One region of the Xanthomonas sp. NCPPB 3442 genome, then DNA from elsewhere that is predicted to be linked to it. Evidence: predicted binding sites of a transcription regulator. Region 1 holds the regulator's gene; each other region holds the start of a gene.
The links. Region 1 encodes FliA, which starts transcription of late flagellar genes. Its sites were predicted from a motif close to TAAAGTTTNNCNNNCNNNGGCCGATAA; they were not measured.

Region 1 (5,031 bases):
CGGTCTTGGCGGCGCCCTTGCCGGCCGCCTTGGGGGCGGGCGCATGCGCATCGTCGCCGTGTGCGGCGGCAGCCGGCTTGGCCGCGGCCGCCTGCGGCGCGGCCTTGACCGCCGGCGGGGCGCTCTTGGCGTCGAACTGCGCGATCAACGTGGCCGGTGCGTGCGGCACGGCTTCGCCCGAGCCCATGGCATCCAGCATGGCCTGCAGATAATCCAGCGATTGTTGCGCGGCATCGAAGTGATGCGCCTGCAGCACCGCCTGGCCCGAGCGCGCCATGCCCAGGGTTTCTTCAGCGGCGTGGCACAGCTCCACCATGGGCTTGATCGCCAGAAAGCCGGCGCCGCCCTTGAGCGTGTGGAAGCCGCGGAACACCGCGTTGAGCTGGTCGGCTTCTTCTGGCGCCTGTTCCAGCGAGACCAACTGTTCGCCGAGGCGATCCAGGATTTCCTGGGCCTCGACGATGAAATCGGCAGCAATATCGTCTGGAACAGCACTCATGGTTACAGCCCCAATCCGGACAGCAGGTCGTCGGCATCGTCCTGCGACACCGCGTGACGGTCCAGGCCCTTGACTGCAGGACCGGCAAGACCGCCGTCGTCTTTCTTCGGTTCGATGTTCTTCGGCGGCAGGCCGAGCGCACCGAAGCCTTCATGCACGCGCCGCACGATACCGGCCACGCGCCGGATGATCTGGCCGCTCAGGTCCTGGTAGCTCTGCGCCAGCGACAGCTCGGTCAGGTTGTGGCGCATCTTTTCCAGCAGCGCGCCCTGGTCCTGATTGAGCCCGCCGTTGCGCAGCTGGTTGGCTAGCTCGCGGCATTCTTCGACCAGATCCAGCGTGCGATGGCTGGCCTTTTCGGTCATTTCCACCACGTGGTCCAGACGCGAACAGGCATCGTCCAGTTCGCCGGCTTCTTCGGGGATGGTGGGCAGCTCGCCCAGCGCCTGGCCGAGTTCGCGGGCGAGCCGGCTCAGGCTCTGCATCATCGGGCGCGTGCGCAGGGCGGCGAGATGATCCACCTCGCGACGCCAGGCGACCTGGTCACCGCTTTCCAGTGCATCGAGTGCGTTCTGCAGGCGCTCGATCAACGCGGCACGTTCGGCATCGGTTTCCATGGTCGCGTTCATCAGGCGGTCGCCGCCAGACGTTCGAACACCTTGCCCAACTTTTCTTCCAGCGTCTGGGCGGTAAACGGCTTGATGATGTAGCCGTTCACGCCGCACTGGGCCGCTTCGATGATCTGCTCGCGCTTGGCTTCGGCGGTCACCATCATCACCGGCAGGTGCTTGAGCTTGGCGTCGGCGCGGATGTTGCGCAGCAGGTCGATGCCGGTCATGCCGGGCATGTTCCAGTCGGTGACCACGAAATCGAACGGGCCGGCACGCAACGCCGCCAGGGCGCTGTTGCCGTCTTCGGCCTCTGCGGTGTTGGTGAAGCCGAGATCGCCCAACAGATTCTTGACGATACGTCGCATCGTCGAGAAGTCGTCCACGATCAGGATCCGCATGTTCTTGTTCACATCAAGCTCCTAACACGAAAAATTACGCGAAAAATTCAGTCGTCGACTTCGACGCCGGCATCGGCCAGTTCGAAGACTTTGAGGCGGCCACGCAAACGCACCACCGCCTGGCCATGGATCTGGCACACGCGCGATTCGCTGACGCCCAGCACGGCGCCGATTTCCTTCAGGTTCAATTCCTGTTCGTAGTACAGCGACAGCACCAGCTGCTCGCGCTCGGGCAATTGGCCGATGGCCTTGCCCAGCTCGCGACCAAATTCGCCACGCTCCATCATCTGCTGCGGGTTGGGGCCACCCTTGGCGGTGGTGTCCAGCTCGCCGTGATCTTCGATGCGCGATTCCAGGCTCAGCACCTGGCCACGTGCGGCATCTTCCATCAGACGCAGGTAATCGGGCAGCGGCATTTCCATCGCGGCGGCCACTTCGGTGGCGGCGGCGGCGCGGCCGGTGTTCTGTTCGATCTTGCGCACGGCGGCGGCAGCGTCGCGGGCGCGGCGGTGCACCGAACGCGGCACCCAGTCGCCCCTGCGAATCTCGTCGATCATCGAGCCGCGGATGCGGATCGAGGCATAGGTTTCGAACGAAGCGCCCTGTTCGGAGTCGTAGCTGCGCGAGGCTTCGATCAGGCCGATCATGCCGGCCTGGATCAGGTCGTCCACTTCCACGCTGGCCGGCAGGCGCGCCGCCAGATGGTGGGCGATGCGGCGGACCAGGTCGGCGTGCTGGGTCACCACGTCGTTGGCGTTGTTGCGCTGCACGGCGCGGTACTGCGCGCTGGCCGTGGTTGCGGTAGCGGTGCTCATGCGGCCACTCCCCGTTGGATGATGCGTTCGACAAAGAACTCGACGTTGCCGCGCGGCACGGTCGGGGCCTGCCAGCGCGAGGTACGGCGTGCGATTTCGGCGATGGCCTGCGCCGACGGACTGGCGGGGTAGGCCTTGATGACCGGTTGCTGGCGCTGCACCGACAGGCGCAGCCAGTCGTCCTGCGGCACATGGCCGAGATAGTTCAGCGACACATCGCCGAGGAACTTTTCGCACACGCGCGAGAGCTTGTCGTACAGCAAGCGACCTTCGTTGGGGTCGCGCACCATGTTGGCGATGATCTGCAGGCGGTCCACGCCGCGTTCGCGCGAGAGCACCTTGATCAGCGCGTAGGCGTCGGTGATCGAGGCCGGCTCGTCGCAGACCACCACCACGGTGTCCTGGGCGGCCTGGCAGAAGGTCAGCACGCTGTCGGTGATGCCGGCGGCGGTATCGATGACCATCACGTCCAGGTCGCGTTCCAGTTCGGAGAACACGTTGACCAGGCCGATGTGTTGGGCCGGGGCCAGTTCGGCCATGTGGCGGCGACCGGAGGCGGCCGGCACCACCAGCACGCCGCCGGGGCCTTCGATGATGACTTCATCGAGCGTGCAACGGCCGGCAATCAGGTCGGCCAGGGTGTACTTGGGCGCCAGGCCCAGCACCACGTCCAGGTTGGCCAGGCCGAGGTCGGCGTCCAGCAGCAGCGTGCGTTTGCCCATGTCGGCAAGCGCCACGGCCAGGTTGGCGGAGATGTTGGTTTTCCCCACGCCGCCCTTGCCACCGGTCACGGCAATGGTGCGCACCGGGCCCAAAGGCTCGGGACGGGTCGCCGACAGGGGGAAGGCGTTGGTCAGCTTGGCGTATTCACGCGACTGCATGGTTGTGCTCCGGAGTACAGGGCTTATCGGCAGCGCGCCGCAAATCTTCAAGGCGAAGAACGAGACTGGCGGCATTGGCGCGGTGCAGGTCGTCAGGGACCCGCTGTCCGTCAGTCACCCAGGTGATGGGCATTTGGTGGTCGACCACCACCGACAAGGCGCTGCCGAAGCGGCCGGTCTCGTCGAGTTTGGTCAGCACCACGCCTTGGGGCTTGGCGTGGGCGAAGCGGCGTACGACCTCGTCGAGGTCGGAAAAATGGGCGTTGGCAGGCAGTACCAGCAGCGAGGTGACCTGCTGGGCGGCACGCAGCCAGTTCAGCTGGGCGGCCAGGGCGCGGTCGCGCTGGCCCATGCCGGCGGTGTCGATCAGCACCAGCTTGTAGTCGCGCAGGCGCTCGAGCAGGTCCAGCAGGCTTTCGGCGCTGTCGGCCTCGTGCACCGCGATGCCGAGCTGGCGGCCGTAGCTGTGCAGCTGTTCGCGGCCGCCCACGCGCTGGGTGTCGGTGGTGACCAGGGCCACGTCGCGCGGGGCGTGCTGGGCGGCAAAGCGCTGGGCGAGCTTGGCGATGGTGGTGGTCTTGCCGGCGCCGGTCGGGCCGACCAGGGCGATGACGCCGCCACGTTCCAGCGGGTCGACCGGGGACACTGGCAACCGCTTGGACAGCAAGCCCAGCATCAGGCCGCGGCCACGGTGCAATTCGGTATCGGCCGGGATCTGCAGGGCGATATCGCGGGTCAGGCCGGCGTCGAAGCCGTAGTCGTCCATCAGTTCCAGCGCCTGGGCGCGCACCGGCGAGCCACGCAGGCGCTCGTCGGTGAGGCGGTTCATTTCGCGCTCGATCATCTGCCGCATCAGCGCCAGCTCACCGCGCAGTTGCTTGAGTTCTTCGTCGTTCTGCGGGATCGGCGCGGCCGCCACCGGCACTGCGGCCAGCGCAGCGGGGGCGGGCGGGGCGACCACGATCGGCGGCAGCGCGGCCGGCGGCAGGATCTGCGGAAGGGCGTCGTCCAGATCGAAGTCGGCTTCGTCGGCGAAGGCGTCGTCGTCCTGGCCTGCGGCAGCAAACGCCGGGGCGGTGACCGTTGCCGCCGCGACCGGCGCGGGCGCCTGCACCGCCGTGGCCGGGACGGCCGGGCGCTGCACCGGGGCCGTGGTCAAAAAGTCGGCGAACAACTGTTCCGGTACGGCCGACAGCGCGTGTTCCTGGCGCGGCGCGGCGGTGACGGCAACCGCGTGGGCGAGTGCCTGGGCAGCGGGCGAAGGAATGCTGGCGGTACGCACCGGCGCGGCGACCGGCGCCTGGCGCGGCACGCTGACCGGCTGGCGCAGCGCCATGGCGGCAATCATGTCGTCGGCGGCGCTGGCGACGCGCTGGCGCTGGCTTGCCTCGGCGTCGGCAGACGGCTTGAGCAGGGCGTGCACCGGTGCAGCGGGCTTGGCCGGGGCTTGCGGGGCAGGCGCCGGCTGAGCGGGAGCCTGCTGGTGCTGTGCGGTGGCCGGGGTGTCGGAGCGCGCGGTTTCCAGGGCGCGCTGCACGAGCTCTTCGTCGTAATTGCTGGCAGCGACGATCTCGATGCCTTCGGCGGTGCGACGGTTGGACAGGATCACCGCGTCCGGGCCGTGTTCTTCACGCACCATGCGGAATGCGGTGCGCATGTCCGGGGCGACAAAGCGTTTGATCTTCATACGAAGTGCCTCCAGGAACGGGACCCGCCGGACGCCGGACGGGTGTGCGATGAATGTGGGTGTGTTGCCAGCGTCATGAGTTGCCTGTCCCGTTCGTTCGTCCAGTTCCGCAGCGGTGGTGCTGGCTGTGGTCTCGGCAG
Region 2 (5,031 bases), 950 kb from region 1:
GATCGGCGCGCAGAATGCGTTCGTGCTGCGGCAAGGGCTCAAGCGCCAGCACGTGGGATTGGTGGTGGCGATCTGTGCACTTGGCGATATCGCGCTGATCCTGCTCGGCGTTGCTGGAATCGGCGCGTTGGCGCAGCAATACGCGGGCCTGCTGCAGCTGTTGCGCTACGCAGGCGCCGCATTTCTGGCAGTGTATGGGTGGATGGCCGCATGCCGTGCCTGGCGCGGAGATGGCGCAATGTCGCCGGCAGAACACGGCGAAGACCGCTGGCAACGGGCCATGCTCACCTGCCTGGGGTTTACCTTCCTCAACCCGCACGTCTATCTCGATACGATGCTCTTGCTCGGCAGCCTGGCCACGCATTACCCCGGCGCGTTGCGCTGGGCATTTGCACTGGGTGCGTGTATCGCCAGCGTGAGCTGGTTCTCTGGCCTGGGCTATGGGGCCCGCTTGTTGCAGCCGGTGTTCCGGCATCCGCGTGCGTGGCGGAGACTGGATGGACTGATCGCGGTCTTCATGCTGCTGCTGTGTGTGCTGTTGCTGCTACCCGAGCACGCGGCGCTGCGCTAATCGCTCTGGCTGGACGGTGTGATGCAGTATCGCGCATGACTTGCGACGCATCAGAGCTGGGTATCCCGATCCATCGTGATCTGTTGCCGTACACCGCCAGGCCAGGGCCACCGGATCGTCGCTGACGCTGCGATTGCGCGCCACTTCGCGGTGTTTGGGCCGTTTCATCGGCAGCGAACAGGCGGCATTGCCGTGGATGGTGCCCCTGGGATGTGGACGGCGCCGTTGCAACATCCAGGCGCGCCTCCCAGGGCGCGCTTGGGACGAGGTCAGTGGCGTGTTGCGATTGCCGCCGGCAACCGCTTCGGTGCGCTCACGCCAGCTGCGCCTCTGCAGGGCAGCCAGCGGGCCATGCCACTCAGGCGTGGCGTACCTTGTCCAACAGATGCGCGACCGGCGCGGTAGCGCGGGTGTCTGCGCGGCGCGCGTGCCGTGCATCGATCTTGAAGATGGCGACCGCGTCGGTGAGGTGCACGGCTTGTTCTTCCATGGAGCGGGCCGCGGCAGTGGCTTCTTCCACCAGCGCCGCATTCTGTTGCGTGGTCTCGTCCATGTGCGTGATGGTGTGATTGACCTGTTCGATGCCGGCAGATTGCTCCTGCGAGGCCGCCGAAATTTCGCCCATGATGTCGGTGACGCGCTGGACGCTGGCCACAACCTCGCACATGGTCTTGCCGGCGCTGTGCACCAGTGCCGAGCCTTCGGCCACGCGTTGGACGGAATCGTCGATCAGGTCCTTGATCTCCTTGGCTGCGCCGGAGGAGCGTTGCGCCAGCGTGCGCACTTCCGAGGCGACAACCGCAAAACCACGGCCCTGCTCGCCTGCCCGGGCAGCTTCCACCGCGGCGTTCAGCGCCAGGATGTTGGTCTGGAAGGCAATGCCGTCGATGACGGAGATGATGTCGGCGATCTTCTTGGACGAGGCTTCGATACCACTCATCGTGTCCACGACCTTGCCGACCACATTGCCCCCCTCCGAGGCCACGCGTGCGGCGCCGATCGCCAGTTGATTGGCCTGGCGCGCACTCTCGGCATTCTGCTTGACGGTGGAGGTCAGCTCTTCCATCGAAGCGGCGGTCTCTTCCAGGTTGGCCGCCTGCTGCTCGGTCCGCTGCGACAGATCCTGATTGCCCGCGGCGATCTCGCTGGCAGCCGCGTTGATCGACACGGCCGACTGCTGGATGTTGCCGACGATCTGCGCCAGCTGGCTCGCCGTCGCGTTGGCGTCATCGCGCATCTGTGCGAACACGCCGCGGAAGTCCCCGCTCATGCGTGCGGTGAGGTCGCCCGCTGCGATCGACTGCAGCAGTGCCGACAGCGATTGCAGATTGCCGTCCGCGGTGGACATCAATTGGTTCAGGCTCTCCACCATGATGCGGAAATCGAACTGGAAGCGTTCGACATCGCCACGGGCGCTGAAGTCGCCATTGGCAGCCGCCTGTGCCAGGTGCCTGATTTGGTGATTCATCGCCGACAGGTTGAGCTTGACCTGCGACATGGTGTTGCTGAAGGCGGCTTTTTCGCCCGGCAGGGGCTGCATGTCTTCGGAGAGTTCGCCGATGGCATAGCGCCCCATGATGCGCGCCAGATCGTTTTGCACGGCCACGTGCGAGGCCACCAACGCGTTGGTGTCGTTGGCCATGCGGCCGTAGTCGCCCGGGAACACGGTTGCGTCGATGCGGAAGCTGATCTGGCCGTTGTCGTGATGCTTGGCCATGTCGGTCTGCGCCGCGATGAGGTTGCGCAGCTGCAGTTGCATCTTGTCCATGGCCTGCAACAGGCGACCGGTTTCATCCGTTGCGGTGGTGTGCACATCGTTGCGCAGATTGCCTGCGGCGATGGCTTCGGCAGTGCGCGTGGCCTGGCTCAACGGCGTGGTGAGGCTGCGCGTGATCAACCATGCGAGCAGCGCACTGATCACCAGCGCAGCGATGCCGCCGCTGGCCAGGATGATCTTGCCGTTGTGCATCGATGCAACCGCTGCCGCGTATGCGTCTTTGCTGAGGCGGCGCTCCAAGGCCGCATTTGCAGCAATTGCGGCTTGTTGCTCGTCCATCGCCGCAGCGGCAGCGCCTTGCAACAAGGCCTGCGCTTGCTGATTCTGGTCGCGCATGCCGTAGTCGAGAATCTGGTTGTTGAACTTGACCGAGACGTCGCGCTTTTCCTGCACCAGTGCGAGCGCGCTTTTCTCGAGTTCGCTGCTTGGCATCGCAGCCAAGGCATCGTGGGCTTGCTTGTAGCGCGCACGACTCTTTTCGATGATGTCCAGTGCGCGCCGGTTGGCCGCATCGCCGGACACCATCACCACGTCGCGCAAGCCGATCGCCACGTTGGTGTTGGCGTCGAGCATTTCGGAGGACAGCCGGATCCTTTCCATGTTGTTGTTGACGATGGTGTCCAGCTCATAACGCGCATTGGACATGGTGATCAGGCCGGTCGCCACCAGCAGGCCCGACAGCAGAATTAAGATGCCGAAGGCCATTCCGAGGCGACGGCCGACATTGAGGCGTTGCAGAAAGTCATTCATGACCGCTTCCAGGTAGTACAGCTGAGCAGCTCGGTGGATGCGGGGTGCATCGACTCAAGCGTCTTGCCCAGCTAGCGGCCGGATTTGAGGGAGCTAAAGACCGTCGATCGAAAATACTTACCGCTGATTCATTACAGATCGGAAGTTTCCTGACAGCAGTTTCCCGCGTCCTGACACGGGCGCCCCAGGGCGCGAATTCAGATGTGTCTGGCCGGATCGAAGCGTGCCAGGAATGCAGCGATTTTCCGACGTCTTGCCGACATGTGCGCTGACTAACAGACGCGTATGACCGGCCACCGGATTGCATGCAGGGCCAGTGCTGCATCGAACGCTGGGCAACGATCTGCCGCGAGCCCGTGAGCGGATAGGTCGTGCGAGCCACCTCATTGGAGGTGTGCCACGCCGTACGCCGAGCGGATTGCCGCGCCGCAGCATGCATGCCAGTAAGCACCGCGTGCTGCAGCGTGAGCCATCGCGTGCGCAGCGGCGCGACGCGATGGCGATCACTCTTTGCTCAGGCTTCCAGCGCAGCGACCACGTCTGCGTGCAGTTGCTTGGCGCCACTCTCGCTGTTGAAGCGCGCAAAGACTTCTTCGCCGGAGATCAGCCCGACCCGAACCGAGTGGCAATACGACCCGAAGCTTTCGCCAGCATTGAATGGGTCGCTGATGACAGAGATATGGTTGAGGCGGACCCGGGCGGTGCCGAACTGGATAAACATCTGCGATCTCCTGTGTGAGCTTCGAGTTTCCCACGTTGTCGTGCGGTGCAGAAGCGTTTGCCGGTGCCTGCGTGCACACTGCGTTTGCCGTTGCGTTGGTGGCGGGCAATGCGCAACTTGCGCAGGCGCACCGTCCAATGCATTGGGCAACGCTCCATCGCTGCCGTGCAACGACTCACGCGGGCGAGCAGCCAGCACGTACACTGCCGTCCCCTGATGCTGAGCTCGCCCGATGTCTGATCCGATCCGTCTCGATAAATGTATAGCTGCCGCGTTCGGCTGCTCGCGTGGCGAGGCCCAGCAGTACATCGAGGGTGGGTGGGTCAGCGTGGACGGCGTGGTGGTCGAAGAACCGCAGACGCTGGCTACCGCGGCGCAGGTTACCCTGGCCGAAAATGCGGTACTGGCGCCTGCCGAGCCCGCCACCTTGTTGCTGCACAAGCCGGCAGGCATCTGCGTCGATGCCGCGCTGGCGCTGGCCACGCCGGCAACGCGCAGCGCACTGGATCAGGCGGAAGTACGTGTGCTGAAACGGCACTTCCTACGCTTGCACGCACCGCTGCCGCTGGAAGACGCCGCAAGCGGCCTGCTGATCCTGAGCCAGGATGGCCGCGTGCTGCGCCGGTTGAGCGCTGACGCCAGCGCGATCGAGCAGGAATTTCTGGTCGAAGTGCGCGGTGAATTGCGCCCTTACGGCATGGCGCGGCTGGCGCATGGCTTGGTCTATCAGCAGCGCAGTCTGTCGCCCTGCAAGGTGAGCTGGCAAAACGAAGACCGCCTGCGGTTTGCGATCAAGCACGTGCAGCCAGGCCAATTGCGCTACATGTGCGGCGAAGTGGGCCTGGAGGTCGTGAGCATTCGCCGCCTGCGCGTGGGCCGGGTGTCGCTGGGCAAGCTGGCGATCGGTGAATGGCGCTACCTGCCGGCAGGTGAGCGGTTCTGACTGCAGCACGGAGTATGCGGCTGCAGCCGCTGGAATCACGTCGCGCTGTGTGCAAGCGTGCTCAGTCACGGCCAGCAGCGCATGCAGCGATTATTTCTTGTTGCGCTTTTTCTTGGCACGCGTGACCAGAAACAGCACAACGGCAATCACACCGATGACCAGGATGATGAAGGCCGGAGATAAAAACGAATTGTCGCCCATGCGGAACTCCTGACAGTCTTGCGCAGCACAGCGCTGCGATGACCTTAGCCTAGCGAGCGGCCTGCTTG
Region 3 (5,031 bases), 1.1 Mb from region 1:
CGCTACGAAGGCATGTTCACCCCGCCCACCCTGCAGGGGTCGCTGGCCTTCACCGGCAACCACGGCGGCATCAACTGGGGCGGTGTTTCGGTGGACCTGCAGCGCGGCATCATGGTGATGAACAGCAATCGCCTGCCGTACACCCTGCAGGTGTATACCCGCGAAAAAATGAATGAGCTGGGCGTGGTGTCGGTGTTCGACGGCAAGAGCAAGACGCCCGGCTACATGGCGCAGAAGGGCCTGGCCTACGGCGCCCGCAAGGAGCCGTGGATGTCGCCGCTCAACACCCCGTGCGTGGCCCCGCCGTGGGGCTACATCGCCGGCGTTGACCTGCGCACGCAGCAGGTGATCTGGCGCCGTCCGCTGGGCACCGGTTACGACCAGGGGCCGATGGGCATTCCGTCCAAGACCAAGTTCGAGATCGGCACGCCCAACAACAGCGGCTCGCTGGCCACCGCTGGCGGGGTGACCTTCATCGGCGCGACCCTGGACGACTTCATGCGCGGCTTCGACACCCGCACCGGCAAGCAGGTCTGGAGACCCGCGTCCCCGCCGGCCCGCAGGCAGCGCCGATGAGCTACACCATCAACGGCAAGCAATACATCGTGGCCGCCGTCGGTGGACACGACCGCATGGAAACCAAGTCGGGCGACAGCGTCATTGCCTGGGCCCTGCCGGACGATGCGCAGGCCGCGCCTGCCAAGTAACGGCAGCGCTCCAAGCACCACGCGGCCAGGCGGTACGCCGATGCGCATGAGCGCATGCAGTCTGCACTGCCTTGGCCGCTGCGCATCACCGCCTGGCTGCGCTCTGGCGCATAGGCCGCCTGCCGTCGGTCCAGGGCCGACGGATGCACCAATCAACCGGTCGTCGCGAGACGGCCGGTTTTTTTGTGCGCGCTTGCCGCTACGGCGAAGGCACCTGGGGGCAAAGCCGGCGATGTCGGCCCAGCGTATGACGCGTGGCCAACGCGCTTGCTGTCAGACCTGAGTTTCAGACATCCGAACCCAGGCCAACCTCCCAGGATGGCGCTCCCATGCGGCAGTCAGATGCTGCGCAAGTGCGAATCCAGCGCGCAGGCCGTTGGCAACCGAATCAGCCCCAACTTCGATGGGATTTGCCCGCTCCCAATAGCAGTTCGCTGACATGCCGGGCATTCGCTCCGCGCGGACATTTTTCACGCAGAATTTACATTTGAGTCAACGTGTTAGCGCATCGATCGCCACGGGCACGCATACCCTGCCGAACTGAAATCGCTTTCATATCAAGGACATCACGCCATTTCGGGACCTGGTTGTCACATTCCGACGAACGGCACCTTCACATCATCATGATTCGGACTCAGCCGCCGATACCCCCATTGCGGGCCATGGACTGCCGATGCCGCTCCCCCTTCTCAGATCATCCAGCTGGACTCAGCCTATGTCGCTTGCACACGATGCCGCCCCCGTTGCCCAACCGCCCGCCGGTCGGCACGTTGCGCGCGCCACCTGGACTACATGGCTGCCCGCCGCTGCACATGTCGCGCTGCTGGCATTGCTGGCCTGCTATGCCGCCACGCTGGTACCCGGCAGCTTCCTGAGCGGGCTCGGGCGCGTGCTGCCCGCCCTGCTGGTGTTGGGCGCGGCGAGCGCCGGGCTCTGGTGGTGGTCGCGCCGGCGTCACGACACGCAGTTGCAACAGGCAATGCGTGCGGTGGTGGCGATCGGCGAAGGACGCACCCAGCGACTGGACCTGCGCAACGCCTCCGGCGACCTCGCACCGTTGCTGCACGCGCTACAGGATGCCCAGGACAAGCTCGCCATCCGCATCGATGTGATGGAGCAAGGCCTGCGCCATGGCCAGTTCGTGATCAAGGCGCTGGACGATCTGGACACCATGATCCGCATCGCCGACGACGATGGCCAGGTGCTGTTTGCCAACCGCAAACTGCTCGCCATGCTCAAGCTGATCGAGCCGGATGTGCAGAGCTTCCGTCCCAGCTTCCATGCCGAAGGCTTCGTCGGCGGCAGCATCGGCGACATCTATCCCGACAGCCAGGCCGCGATCGACCGCATGCGCGCGTTGAATGCCTCCAAGGCCGTGCGTGCGCCATTCTTCGGCCGCCAGATCGACTTCGTGTACAGCCCGATCATCGCCGCCGACGGCACCAAGCTCGGCACCATCGCGCAGTGGATGGACGTCACCGCGCAGGTCAACGCCGAGCAGGCACTGATCCAGATCATCGACGCCGCCTCGGCCGGCGATTTCAGCCGTCGCATGCAGATCGATGGCATGGACGGTGTGTTGCTGACCCTGGCGCAAGGCATCAACCGCATCTACGACTCGGTGGAAACCCATCTGGCCGCATTGGCGCGCGTGATCGGCGCGCTGGCCGAAGGCGACCTGACCCAGCGTGTGGACGGCGATGCGCACGGTATCTTCGCGCGCTTGCGCGACGATACCAACCAGACCGTCACCCGCCTCACCGAAATCATCGGCGGCATCCAGGCCGCATCGGACACCATCCGCCAGGCCGCAGTGGAAATTGCCGCCGGCAACATGGATCTTTCCGAGCGCACCGAGCAACAGGCGGCCAACCTGGAAGAAACCGCCAGCTCGATGGAAGAACTCACCTCCACCGTGAAGCAAAACGCCGAGAGCGCGCTGCAGGCCAATCGCCTGGTCGTCGGCACCGGCGACGTGGCGCAGAGCGGCGGCCAGGTGATGGACGAGGTGGTCGCCACCATGGGCCAGATCAGCACCGCCTCGCGCAAGATCGGCGAGATCATCGGTGTGATCGACGGCATCGCGTTCCAGACCAACATCCTGGCGCTCAACGCCGCAGTGGAAGCCGCGCGTGCCGGCGAACAGGGCCGCGGTTTTGCGGTGGTTGCCTCGGAAGTGCGTGCATTGGCACGGCGCTCGGCCGATGCGGCCAAGGAAATCAAGACGCTCATCGCCGACTCCACCGACAAGGTGGAACTGGGTTCGGGCCTGGTGCACCGCGCCGGCGCGACCATGCGCGAGATCGTCGGCTCGGTCAAACACGTCACCGACATCATGAGCGAGATCACCTCGGCCAGCGCCGAGCAGTCCAGCGGCATCGAGCAGGTCAACCGCACGGTCGCGCAGTTGGACGAGGTGACCCAACGTAACGCTGCGCTGGTGGAAGAAGCCACCGCCGCTGCGCGCAGCCTGGAAGAACAGGCCGTGGAACTGGCCGATGCGGTCTCGATCTTCCGCCTGCAATCCGACACCCGTCCCGGCGCCTCCCACGTCGCACGCGCCAGCTTCCACAACGCGGCATAGGCCCGGCATGCGCAGCGATTCGTAGGAGCGCACCCGGGCGCGACCGGGTTTCTGCGGAAATGCCATCCATCAACAGCTGCGCTGCTGAGGCCAGCCGAGCGATGCGCCGCATCGCCTCGTCCCAGCGTAGGTTCGCATTGAATTGCATCGCAATGCGATGCAGCGCGCCTCAGGCCAGCGCCCCGATGCCGGGTGCACTGCCTCAGTCCAGAAACCGCGCGTGCTGCTCGGGCGTGGGCAACATGCAGTGATCGCTGCGGCCGAACCAGCGATAACGATTGCGTGCGATCAGCCGGTAGCCGAGATCGCGCACGCGATGCGGGATCAGGCGCAGCACCCCACTCAGCCGCCAGAGCCCGCCCAATCCCGCAAGCACGCGCACGATCGCGTCGCTATCGGTCCAGGCACCGGTGGTGTCCACCAGTAGAAACGACAAAGGGTCGTCCGGATCCAGACCGTGCTGCTGCAACAGTGCGCGCCCGGCTTGCCCCTGCATGGCAGCAAAGCGATAGCGCCCACGCCGATCGTGGCGCAGCAGGAATTTGACCCAGCCATTGCAGAGCAGGCACACGCCATCGAAGACGATGGTGGCCCGCGCCGCAGGTGGCGCAACAGGCGATTGATCAGCGCGGTTCAAGCCAGCCCTCATAACGAATGAACGGTCCTACCAGCGGCAACTGCACGTCCACCAGAAACGCATAACGGCCGCCGTCGGCATGCTCGCGGCAGCGCACCTGCCGGAACCAGCGGGCAGGTAACCGAATCATCCCGAACGCCCACACGCCGGTGGCCTGCCAATACAACGATTGCGCATCGGCCTGCAGCGAAAATTCAAAGCGCACCGCGCCCAGGTGTTCGCGCAAGCTGGCTCCATGACGCCATAGCCGCGAATGCATCGGCATGCCATCAAAGCGCCGATGCCAGCGCTCGCCGCGCGCGTCGGCCAGAAAATCCACTTCCACCGCCACCTCGCCAGTGCGCGGCAAGCGGCTCAGCAGCGCCAGCAACGGAACCAGCGCATGCGTGCCGCGTTGAATCCTGGCCCGGCCGGCGAAGGTCTGCCGCTGCTGCACCGAATGCAGCGCGCGCACCGGCGCAGGCAGTTGCGCGAACGCGTCCTGCCCCAGCACCTGTGCGAACAGCGGCACGCTCAGGGCGCGATCCAGGCCAGCGTGGCCATGCGTCCGCTGCGGCGATCGCGGCGATGCGAGAAAAAGCGCTGCGGATCGGAAATGGTGCACAACCCGCCGCCATACACCGCAGCGGCCGGCACACCGGCCCGCTGCAGCCGCTGACGTGCCAGCGCATACAGATCCACCCGCCAGTGCCCCGGGCGCGTGGCGACAAACGCCTGTTGCGCCTGTGCATCGTGCGCAACGAAGGCGCCGAACACGTCCTCGCCGATCTCATACACCTGGGGCCCCGCGGCAGGACCCAGCCAGGCCACCAGTTGCTGCGGTGGCGTCCGCATCGCCGCCACGCTGCGCTCCAGTACGCCGTCGGCCAGCCCGCGCCAACCGGCATGCGCAGCAGCGACCTCGCTGCCATCGACGGCAGCGAACACGACCGGCAGGCAATCGGCCGTGAGGATTGCCAGTACTACGCCAGGCGCCGAGGTCACCGCAGCATCGGCAACCGGTTCGTGCGCGCCTGGCGGCTGATCCGCCGCGTGGTCGGTGGAATCGGGTGCAGCGGGCGGTGCATCCACCCGTACCACGTCCACGCCGTGCACCTGCCGCA

Region 2: AC1POX_RS06490 (methyl-accepting chemotaxis protein) is a predicted target of FliA. The motif match lies at 3,192-3,218, and genes of this name have one in related genera.
Region 3: AC1POX_RS06090 (methyl-accepting chemotaxis protein) is a predicted target of FliA. The motif match lies at 1,329-1,355, and genes of this name have one in related genera.

Annotation. Positions count from the first base shown of each region.
Region 1 covers NZ_CM161514.1:2,454,662-2,459,692, forward strand. Annotated here, with positions in the region: gene AC1POX_RS10660 (chemotaxis protein CheA) at 1-499, opposite strand, end outside; gene AC1POX_RS10665 (protein phosphatase CheZ) at 502-1,128, opposite strand; gene cheY (chemotaxis response regulator CheY) at 1,128-1,520, opposite strand; gene AC1POX_RS10675 (RNA polymerase sigma factor FliA) at 1,556-2,323, opposite strand; gene AC1POX_RS10680 (MinD/ParA family protein) at 2,320-3,204, opposite strand; gene flhF (flagellar biosynthesis GTPase FlhF) at 3,191-4,891, opposite strand.
Region 2 covers NZ_CM161514.1:1,506,572-1,511,602, forward strand. Annotated here, with positions in the region: gene AC1POX_RS06485 (LysE/ArgO family amino acid transporter) at 1-571, shown strand, start outside; gene AC1POX_RS06490 (methyl-accepting chemotaxis protein) at 930-3,098, opposite strand; gene AC1POX_RS06495 (hypothetical protein) at 3,613-3,819, opposite strand; gene AC1POX_RS06500 (rRNA pseudouridine synthase) at 4,052-4,762, shown strand; gene AC1POX_RS06505 (hypothetical protein) at 4,853-5,031, opposite strand, start outside.
Region 3 covers NZ_CM161514.1:1,401,670-1,406,700, reverse strand. Annotated here, with positions in the region: partial or broken gene AC1POX_RS06095 (glucose/quinate/shikimate family membrane-bound PQQ-dependent dehydrogenase) at 1-707, shown strand, start outside; gene AC1POX_RS06090 (methyl-accepting chemotaxis protein) at 1,423-3,291, shown strand; gene AC1POX_RS06085 (thiol-disulfide oxidoreductase DCC family protein) at 3,494-3,928, opposite strand; gene AC1POX_RS06080 (DUF4166 domain-containing protein) at 3,915-4,439, opposite strand; gene pgeF (peptidoglycan editing factor PgeF) at 4,442-5,031, opposite strand, start outside.